DNA from 3 places in the Bifidobacterium pseudocatenulatum DSM 20438 genome. Region 2 is predicted to be linked to each of the others. Evidence: riboswitches for the same ligand, from Rfam matches in the RefSeq annotation. Region 2 holds a riboswitch; each other region holds the start of a gene.

Region 1 (3,235 bases), 540 kb from region 2:
CCACACCTCAAGATCAGGATGATAGTTGCGTCCACGCTGACCCGGATGCGTAGTGCCGCTGGTCATGAACACTGCCTCGCAATCATCTTCAGGCACCGAAGTGAGCGTCAGCATCTTGAACCCATCCACCGGCATCGGCGGAATATCCATCCAATCCGACAACATCTGCGGAGTCACCCTACGAGACATGCAATACGCGCGATACTGCATGTTATGGGCAAACTGGAAAGCGAAAATCTTATGTGCGAGCGCGTCGAACGCCTCATCCGGAGCGACCTCGCAACCATACTTTTCGATGAACTCAAGCACGTTTGCCTTGACTTCCTGCGCGTCGGCACCCAACGACATTGATGTCATATGCGGTATTCCTTTCTATAAACGATACTGATATTCGAAAGCAAATCAGATCTGCGACGGAACTTCAGCTTCGCTGTTTCCTTTACGACGATTGATCAGATTCGGCAGGTCGATCAGCAGTGCCTTGAGAATCACCACACAGAACGCCCCAACCAGAATCGAATTGGAGAAGAACACGTGAGCGCCGCCCTCCAAGCCGCTCAACGCGCTCGGCAGCGCGATGCCCAACAGCAGGGACAATCCAATGACCGCCTGGGAACGGTCGTTCGACTCCACCTTGCGCAGCGTATTGAAGCCCGTGCTGATCAGGCTTGCCGCGGCCGGCAGGAAAATGCCGCCGATCACAGGGGAAGGAATCAACGACAATACCGCTCCGGCCTTCGGAATGAAACCAAGAACCACAAATACCACGCCGGCGATGATCACCGGCACACGGGTACGGGTCTTGCCCTCATCCGTGACCTTAAGCAACGCGACATTCTGCGGATACGCGGTAGTGGTGAAACCGCCGATCATCGAAGAAATCGCGGAACCGGCAGCCTCGCCGGCCAAACCATAACGAACCTGACGATCCTCAAGCTTGACGCCCTGGATCTCACTGGCCGCCTGATACACGCCAAGCGCCTCCATAATCGCAACCATATATGCGATGAAGAACGGCACAAACACCGCCGCATCAAAGTCAAAACCGCCATACGGCATAATCTGAGGAAGACCAAACCAAGGCTTCGACGCGACACCGGAAAAATCAGCCATGCCAAATACCATCGAAAGCGCAGTGCCGGCAACCAGAGCAATCAGATAGGAAAGCGCCCTGACCATACCCTTGCCGAACTGGGAAAGCGCCACCACCAGCACGCAAGTCACGATAGACACGGCCAACGTCTTCGGATCGGCAAAACCATCATCGCCGGGAGCGCCACCAAGAAACTCGCTCAACGTGAAACTCGACAGCGAAACGCCAACCAGAAAAATAATCACGCCCGACACCATCGGCGCGAACAGAAAACGCATCTTCTCAATCACACGGGTCAGACACAGCACCAAGAAAATCAGCGAACTGACAAAAATCGACGTACCAGCGGCAGCCAACGAACCAGCAGTGCCCGCAGCGATCATCAACGCATCGAACGCGGCGGACGGACCCTGCACAATCGGCAAACGCACCAACCTCGTGGCCTGAATCAATGTGACCAAACCAGACACAATGAAAATGGCATTCACCATATTTGACGACAACGCCAACGGCAAGCCAATGGCACCAGCCACAAACACCGGATCAAGCCACACATTGGACACCAACACATGCTGCAAACCCAGCAGCACATTCTTCGGAGTCAACTTCTTCGAACCCGAACCAAGCTGCTCAGGCACCTGCGACGCATCAGACACGCCAAATCCCTTCTCTTTCCACGAAACACACGGCCAAACACCAGCCGTCAGCACAGAGAAGACGCGCACGCGCACCGTTCGTAACATCCCTACGCAGGCACTACCCTGTTCAGGTCATAAGGGTCCGGGCAAACGCCCATCTCAGCCACATCGGCTCCCCTGTACTCTTCGGACAACCACCAGCATAACGACACGCATCGATACCGGCAACCACCACAACCCAACACATATCCTCCACATTTTCCCAAGAAAAACAGTCTTGACTTTTCCGAGTATTCGTTATATGGACACGCGAAACGTATTTGATACAGGGGCGCGGTATTCTAAACCACGCATTAAAGAACCGCAAGACTTTTCTTGCCCAAAAACATTGAAGGTGGTTTCGGTGACTTTCCACGCCCCGTTAGATCTCACGATCCATGATTCCCAAGGTATGTACGATCCCGGCGCCGAGCACGACGCCTGCGGCGTGGGTATGGTCACCACCCTCAACAAGCGCCCCGAACGCAAAATCGTCGACGACGCCATCGAAGTGCTCGTCAACCTCAACCACCGCGGAGCCGTAGGCGCCGAAGAAAACACCGGCGACGGCGCAGGCATCCTCATGAGCATGCCCGACGAATTCATGCGCGCCACCGCAGGCGTCGAACTGCCCGAAGAAGGCCACTACGCCGCCGGCATCGCATTCCTCGACCGCGACATCGCCACCTCCGGACAACAAGAACAAGCCATCGCCAAAATCGTGCGCGAAGAAGGCCTCGAAGTACTCGCATGGCGCGTCGTACCCACCAACCCGGACGGACTCGGACTGCAGGCGCTCGCCAGCATGCCCGCGTTCAAGACGCTGGTCGTGGCCGACCCCGAAGGCCAGCTCGCAGGCATCGAACTGGACCGCAAGACCTTCCGCATCCGCAAGCGCGTCGAACACGAGGTGGGCATCTACTTCGCGTCCCTGTCCGCACGCACCATCACCTACAAGGGCATGCTCACCACCATGCAGCTCAAGCCCTTCTTCCTGGATCTTTCCGACGAGCGCATGAAGGCGAAGATCGCCATCGTGCACTCCCGCTTCTCCACCAACACGTTCCCGAGCTGGCCGCTGGCCCAGCCGTTCCGCCAGCTGGCCCATAACGGCGAGATCAACACCATCCAGGGCAACCGCAACTGGCTGTCCGCACGTGAAGGCCGCCTAAGCTCCGAACTGCTCGGCGAATTCAAGCCGCTGCTGCCGATCGCTACCCCGGGCTACTCCGATTCCGGCACGTTCGACGAATGCCTCGAACTGCTGCACCTGTCCGGACGTTCCATGCCACATGCCATCTCCATGATGCTGCCGCCGGCATGGGAGAAGAACGACCAGCTTGACCCCGATGTCAGGGCGTTCTACGAATACAACAATACGCTGATCGAACCGTGGGACGGTCCGGCGCACATCATCTTCACTGACGGCACCCAGGTCGGCGCGCTGCTCGACCGCAACGGCTTC
Region 2 (3,235 bases):
GGTAATACTGCCATTTTCCTATTTTCTTTGCTACCAGTATGGCGTAACTTCCAGACCATATGCGCTTATGATCGCCGCAATGCTGCTCATAGCCATCAATTGGAACAACCGCAACACCAAGCCATGGCCAGTCATACTCAGCATGATGCTGCTATGCGCCACGAGCTCTTACGGATTGGCAATCGCCGGCATGCTTGCCTTGAATTGGACGATTCAATTTCTCTGCGGCGAACGCTCGCTTATAAAAAACAAGCAGCGTTTCGCGGGACTTGTTCTGCTACTGGTATTCGCCATTATACTGCTCCTCAACGTACTCCCCGCACCCGGCACATACCACGGTGACTTTGACATACATGGCACTGCAACAACATCACCCGCATGGGTTTCCGTATTCAACACCTGGCTGGTAATGCCTTCCGAGACGTTGTTCACTTCAACCCTGTCGGATGGCAATATGCAGTTCATCGCTCTCACGCCAAGCGAGCTGTTTATGCCGTGCGTAATGTCATGCCTGATGTGGTGTTTTCTTATTCAGATTTGCCTACGCCGGAAAACCGCATCATTGCTGCTCACCACATACTTGGGTATAAGCGTTGCGTTCACCGCGCATCTTTCCATGCATCATGCGGGAATCATCTTGGGATTCTTCATCGCCATTCTCGCCATCGATTGCGATATCGAAAAAATCAATTCCAACGATTGGCCTCAGTGGATCCGTAATCTCAACAACCGTGTTATGACTCTTCTTGGACCGAAGAAAACGGAACGGTATCTCCGTTTCTTCAAAATCCTCGGTCTTATCTTCATGCTTGTCAGCGTGTATTGGACGGCAAGCGCCAGTATTTGCGATATTCGGTACGACTATTCGTCTTCCCGGGCGGTAGCGTCTTTTATCAAAACCAACCATTTGGAGCAATACCGTTGGATGGCAGGCTGGACACGCGTCAGCAAGAACGACACCGCTTCCAATCCAGAAATCAACAAAATCATCGACAAAGGCGGATATTGCGGCGGCACCGACTGCATCGACTACACTTCTTGGTACGGCAGCACCCTTATCGATTCAGCCCCTTACTTCGACCATACGCTTCTTGCCAATGCATACAAGGGACGAAGCTATTCGTCGTGGGAATGGTGCGTTGACCCCTATGCGGGAAAGAAAGACATCGAAACATGGAAATCGTGGGGCGAACCCGAATTCTACGACACTCTGTATCAGCCATTTTTCTTCTCCGACCTTGGTTACGACAGAAACCATTACACGAAAATCAAAATCGCCGAAACCAAGACACCTTGGAAAAGCACATGGTCGGAAGGCGCCTGCGAAATTTACGTGCGCAACGACATTTACGAGAACGTATTGCATTCGCCCGATCCTGGAATCGACTGGCCCGACGGCGCAACGCGCAGATAACAAGTGGACCGGCATCCAACTGGAACGTGTCGATTGTTCGTTTATGCAAAACGTGCCACTGTCAGCACCTTTGTATAGGTTAGATATGTTATGTACATGCAGGGGGGCTTCCGGCGAAAGCGGAAGCTGAGATAGGCAAATGCCTGACCCTTTGAACCTGTTGGTTAGGACCAACGTAGGGAGCAGACAATGGGCGATGACTCATATGCAGCTGCATTGCGTGAACAGATTGCGCAGGCAGTAAACGACGTACGCGAAACCACACCTTTGGCACAGTCGTTCACCAATTTCGTAACGATGAATCTTGTGGCCAACGCGCAGCTGGCCGCCGGCGGCACCGCAGCCATGAGCTTCCTGCCTGACGACGTGATCGACACCGCGGAAATCGCCGGATCGAACTACATCAATGTGGGCACACTCCTGCCGTTCTTCAAGGACGCGCTACCGGAAATCGCCTACAAACTGCACAAGAACGGCAAGACGTGGGTACTTGATCCGGTCGCCGCGGGCATCGGCAAAACCCGTACCGCCATTCTCGAATCGTTCCGCACATACCCGCCGACCATTGTGCGCGGCAATGCGAGCGAAATCATCGCGCTCGATGCGATGTGGGGTTTGGCACAGCATGATTCCACCGTTCCCGGCACTCGCCCGGCAGGCGTGGAAGCCGTCGACGAAGTCGATTCCGCCGTTGACGCGGCCAAACGAGTGGCTCGTCATCTTGCGAAATACTCCCCTGTTGGAGCCGGCGCGGTGGCCGTTTCCGGAGCAGTCGATCTGGTGACTGACGGCGAGCGCGTGTTCCGTTTGCCCGGCGGCAGCGCGATGATGACGAAGATCACCGGCGCCGGCTGTTCGCTCGGCGGCGTTACCGCAACGTATCTGGCCGTGGCCGAACCGCTTGTCGCCGCGATTTCGGCATCATTGCTGTATAACAGGGCTTCCGAAATCGCCGAAGCGAAATCGTCCGGTCCCGGATCTTTCCAAGTGGCGCTGCTTGACGCGCTTTGGAACGTCACCGCCGAGGAAGTCGCCGCTTCCGAAATCATCATCGACTAGGCTTTGCCGAACCCTGCATGGTATTCGGCATATCATGCGGGGTTCGGCAATTGCGTATATGGAAAATATGGACGATTGCCGGTTCACATTGTAGGTTTTCTGAATCACTTACCGAGAAGGGTTGATTATATGAACAATTATTCATATGCATCGATGCGCGATACATTCGATATGAGCGCCTACTTTGTGGTCGGCCCGCAGGATTGCAAGAGCCGTACTATTACCGGTGTGATTGAGGATGCGTTGCGCGGGGGTGCAACGTTCATCCAGCTGCGAGCCAAGAACACCGACGCGAAAGACATCACCAGCATGGCACGCGATATCGCGCAGGTTATCGAGAACAACGGCAAATCCGATTCCGTGGCGTTTGTGATCGACGATCGCGTGGATGTAGTTTGGCAGGCACGTCACAAGGGCATCAAAGTTGACGGCGTGCATATTGGGCAAACCGACTTGGAACCGCAGGAAGCCCGCGCGTTGCTTGGGGAAGATGCCATTGTGGGCTTGTCTGCCGAAACGGAAAGCCTGGTGAAGCTGATCAACGAGCTGCCTGCCGGCTGCATCGACTACATCGGGGCCGGCCCGTTGCACGTGTCCACCACCAAGCCGGAAGCTTCCGTTGGTGGCAACGATGGTTCCGGGCATACGCTCGACGAGGCGCAGATCAATGCGATCTGCGATGCGAGTGATTTTCCGGTTGTGGTCGGCGGTGGAGTGACCGCCGACGATATGGAGATGCTCGCACATTCGAAGGCGGCCGGC
Region 3 (3,235 bases), 300 kb from region 2:
TCTATGAGCGACTCAGCAAAGTAATCGACCCGGAACTGGGTCGATCTGTGACTGATCTGGGCATGATCGCAGCCATCGATGCGATACCGGTGGAAGGTAAGGCGAACACCTATGAGGTTCGTGTGGAGGTCGAACTGACGGTAGAAGGCTGCCCATTATCGCAGACCATCACCAACCAGATCAACGGAGCGGTGGCATCCTACCCGGATGCAACGCTGCTGCCGCGCATCGAAGTCGGATCTATGAGCCAAGACAAGCTCACCCAACTCGTTGCCGGTCTCAAAGCCGAGCGCAAGCAGAATCCCTTCAACAAGCCGGGCATCAAAACCCGTATTTTCGCCATAGCATCCGGCAAGGGCGGTGTCGGCAAATCGTCCGTCACCGCGAATCTTGCCGCCACTTTCGCGGCGCTCGGTTATGATACGGCTGCCATTGATGCCGACATCTATGGATTCTCGCTGCCGCGACTGTTCGGCGTGCACGCGCAACCCACCAATCTGAATGGCATGCTCATGCCCGTCACCGCTTGGGGAACGAAATTGATTTCCATCGGCATGTTTGCGGGCGCCGATCGCGCGATCCTTTGGAGAGGGCCGAGACTGCAGCGTTCGCTCGAACAGTTCCTTTCAGACGTGTGGTGGGGTGAGCCCGACGTGCTTCTGCTTGACTTGGCTCCAGGCACCGGCGATATGGCGATTTCCGTGGCCCAGGCCTTGCCGAACGCGGAACTGGTGGTGGTCACCACGCCGCAGCCATCCGCATCCGACATCGCGGTCCGCTCCGGCCTGGTGACGCTGCAGGTGCCGATGAAAGTGCGTGGTGTTGTGGAAAACATGAGCTATTACGAGCACAAGGGTGAACGTCTGCGGATTTTCGGCGAAGGCGGCGGCGCGCGCGTGTCGGAACAGCTGACCGAAAGCCTCGGTTATGACGTTCCTTTGCTAGCTCAGCTTCCGTTGGAACCGGAATTGAGGGAGACTGGTGAGGCCGGACGTCCGGCCGTGCTGAATGAGGATGGCTCATTACGTGCCGACGATATTGGCGAGACATTCAGGAACCTAGCTGAATCGTTGATGCGCAGGCCCCTGTAAAACTCTATGGAACCGTGTTCCCGTACTGCATTCAGTATGGGAGGGAAACCCGCGAAGACAGGCCATTGCAAAAAACCGAGCGTATTCCATACCGGAAACGAAGCGAAAATGAAACGGCCCTTGTGAAAATCTTGTGCCTTGTGTAGTATCAAGCGCAGACACGGGGGCCGTATGGCTGAGAGGAAGCAAACGCTTCGACCGTATGAACGTATACCGGGTAATGCCGGCGCACGGACGTCTCTCCATTCCCGTGCCTTGTCAAAGAGAGAAAGGCACATATCCTATGATTGAAGAAAAGCAGTCTTCCGTAGTGCGCAAGCACAACAACAAGTGGCGTGTAGTCGATATTGTCGTGGCTGCCATCATTGCCGTTGCGTCCGGTGTGATCTTCTGGGGCTGGGACATTGTCTGTACCGCACCACTGGCTCTCTTCGGAGCGGTGACCCCTGGTTTTGAAGGATTGCTTAACGCCTTTTGGCTGTTCGCAGGTCCTTTGGCGGCCATTATCGTGCGCAAACCTGGTGCCGCGTTGTTCGCGGAAACCCTTGCCGCCGCGCTTGAGCTCACCATGGGCAACCAGTGGGGTGTCGGCGGCTCACTGATCGTCGGCATCATGCAGGGCTTTGGCGCGGAAATCGGCTTCGCAGTCTTTGCCTACAGGAAGTGGGACCTGCTGTCCACCACCATTGCCGGCGCCTTCGCAGGTATAGGCTGCGGTCTGTACTACTGGATCACCAACCCGGCCTGGAGCACGGTGCGTGCCAGTATCTACCTAGGCACCTCCATCATTTCCGGTGCAGTGCTCGCCGGGATGGTGATGTATTTCCTACAGGTGGCCATCGCCAAAACCGGCGTGCTTGACCGTTTCGAATCCGGCCGCACGCAGGAACTGGTCTGACGATTCGTTTGTGAAGTCCCGTATCGCATTCACGGTGAGTGGATACGGGACTTCTTTGATGCGTGTTCGCCTTGCGAATGTCAAATGCAAAAGGAATGAAAGAACGATTCATGGGTACTGATGCAGGAAAACCGTTTTCCGCAGCCGGGGTGGTCGCGCGCGATTGGGGATGGCGGCATGCCTCACGTAAGGATTTTGCGTTAAGGCATGTGGATTTCACCATACAGCCGGGGGAGCGCGTGTTGCTGTTGGGCGCTTCCGGTGCCGGAAAATCGACGTTGATGGCCGGTCTTGCCGGCGTGCTCGGCGGTGATGATGAAGGCGAACTCGAGGGTGAGCTGCTGATTGACGGAACGGATGCCCGTCATTCGCGTGGGCGCTCAGGATTGGTATTGCAGGATCCCGATGCGCAGACGATTCTGGAACGTGTGGGAGATGATACTGCTTTTGGTTGTGAAAATCTGAATCTGCCAAAAAATGAGATTTGGAGCAGGGTCCGTTCATCACTCGACATTGTTGGACTTGGCTATATGAAACTCGATCGTTCCACACGCAGGCTTTCTGGCGGGCAGCGTCAACGTCTGGCTTTGGCTGGTGTACTCGCCATGCATCCCGGGCTGCTGTTGCTTGACGAGCCGACCGCCAACCTTGATCCGGAAGGCGTCAAGGAAGTGCATGATGCGGTACGTGGTGTGCTTGACCGAACCCATGAAACCTTGGTGGTGGTGGAGCATCATATCGACGTATGGCTTGATTTGGTGGATCGTGTCATTGTGCTTGGTAAGCCGGAATCCGATTCGCATGTCAGCGGAGTCATCGCCGACGGCACTCCGGAAGAAGTGTTTGGCAGCATGGCGCCGGTATTGACAAAAGGTGGTGCCTGGGTTCCGGGGCGCACCGTCGAAAGCCATATTCCCGAATCCAATCAATCGTCGGGAAATGTTGTTCTGCGAACCGAGGATCTCAGCTTCGGACGTGAATTCGCTCTTGGCGAGCGTGTGAACCTCGCGTTCCATGCCGGCGAGATTACCGCCCTGACCGGCAAAAACGGCGTGGGAAAATCCACGCTCGCTTTGACTTTGGCTGGCTTGCTCAAGCCGATTTCCGGTCGGGTAAGTATGGATGAAAGCATGGTTCCCGCACATAGGGAGAACAACGTCTTCACATGGAAAAGCAGGGATCTTCTTGGGCGAATCGGCATGGTGTTCCAAGAGCCGGAACACCAGTTCGTCACGTCCAGCGTGCG

The links. Region 2 has a riboswitch for thiamine pyrophosphate ahead of BBPC_RS06655 (hydroxyethylthiazole kinase). Riboswitches for the same ligand answer to the same signal wherever they lie in the genome.
Region 1: it holds a riboswitch for thiamine pyrophosphate, as region 2 does, so the genes downstream of both, BBPC_RS04325 (solute carrier family 23 protein) here and BBPC_RS06655 (hydroxyethylthiazole kinase) in region 2, are expected to answer to the same signal.
Region 3: it holds a riboswitch for thiamine pyrophosphate, as region 2 does, so the genes downstream of both, BBPC_RS05405 (ECF transporter S component) here and BBPC_RS06655 (hydroxyethylthiazole kinase) in region 2, are expected to answer to the same signal.

The regions. Positions count from the first base shown of each region.
Region 1 covers NZ_AP012330.1:1,046,338-1,049,572, forward strand. Annotated here, with positions in the region: gene BBPC_RS04320 (LuxE/PaaK family acyltransferase) at 1-348, opposite strand, end outside; gene BBPC_RS04325 (solute carrier family 23 protein) at 403-1,836, opposite strand; TPP riboswitch at 1,818-1,920, opposite strand; gene gltB (glutamate synthase large subunit) at 2,135-3,235, shown strand, end outside.
Region 2 covers NZ_AP012330.1:1,584,304-1,587,538, forward strand. Annotated here, with positions in the region: gene BBPC_RS06650 (hypothetical protein) at 1-1,414, shown strand, start outside; TPP riboswitch at 1,505-1,613, shown strand; gene BBPC_RS06655 (hydroxyethylthiazole kinase) at 1,604-2,473, shown strand; partial or broken gene BBPC_RS06660 (thiamine phosphate synthase) at 2,603-3,235, shown strand, end outside.
Region 3 covers NZ_AP012330.1:1,279,849-1,283,083, reverse strand. Annotated here, with positions in the region: gene BBPC_RS05410 (Mrp/NBP35 family ATP-binding protein) at 1-1,091, shown strand, start outside; TPP riboswitch at 1,242-1,344, shown strand; gene BBPC_RS05405 (ECF transporter S component) at 1,375-1,989, shown strand; gene BBPC_RS05400 (ABC transporter ATP-binding protein) at 2,085-3,235, shown strand, end outside.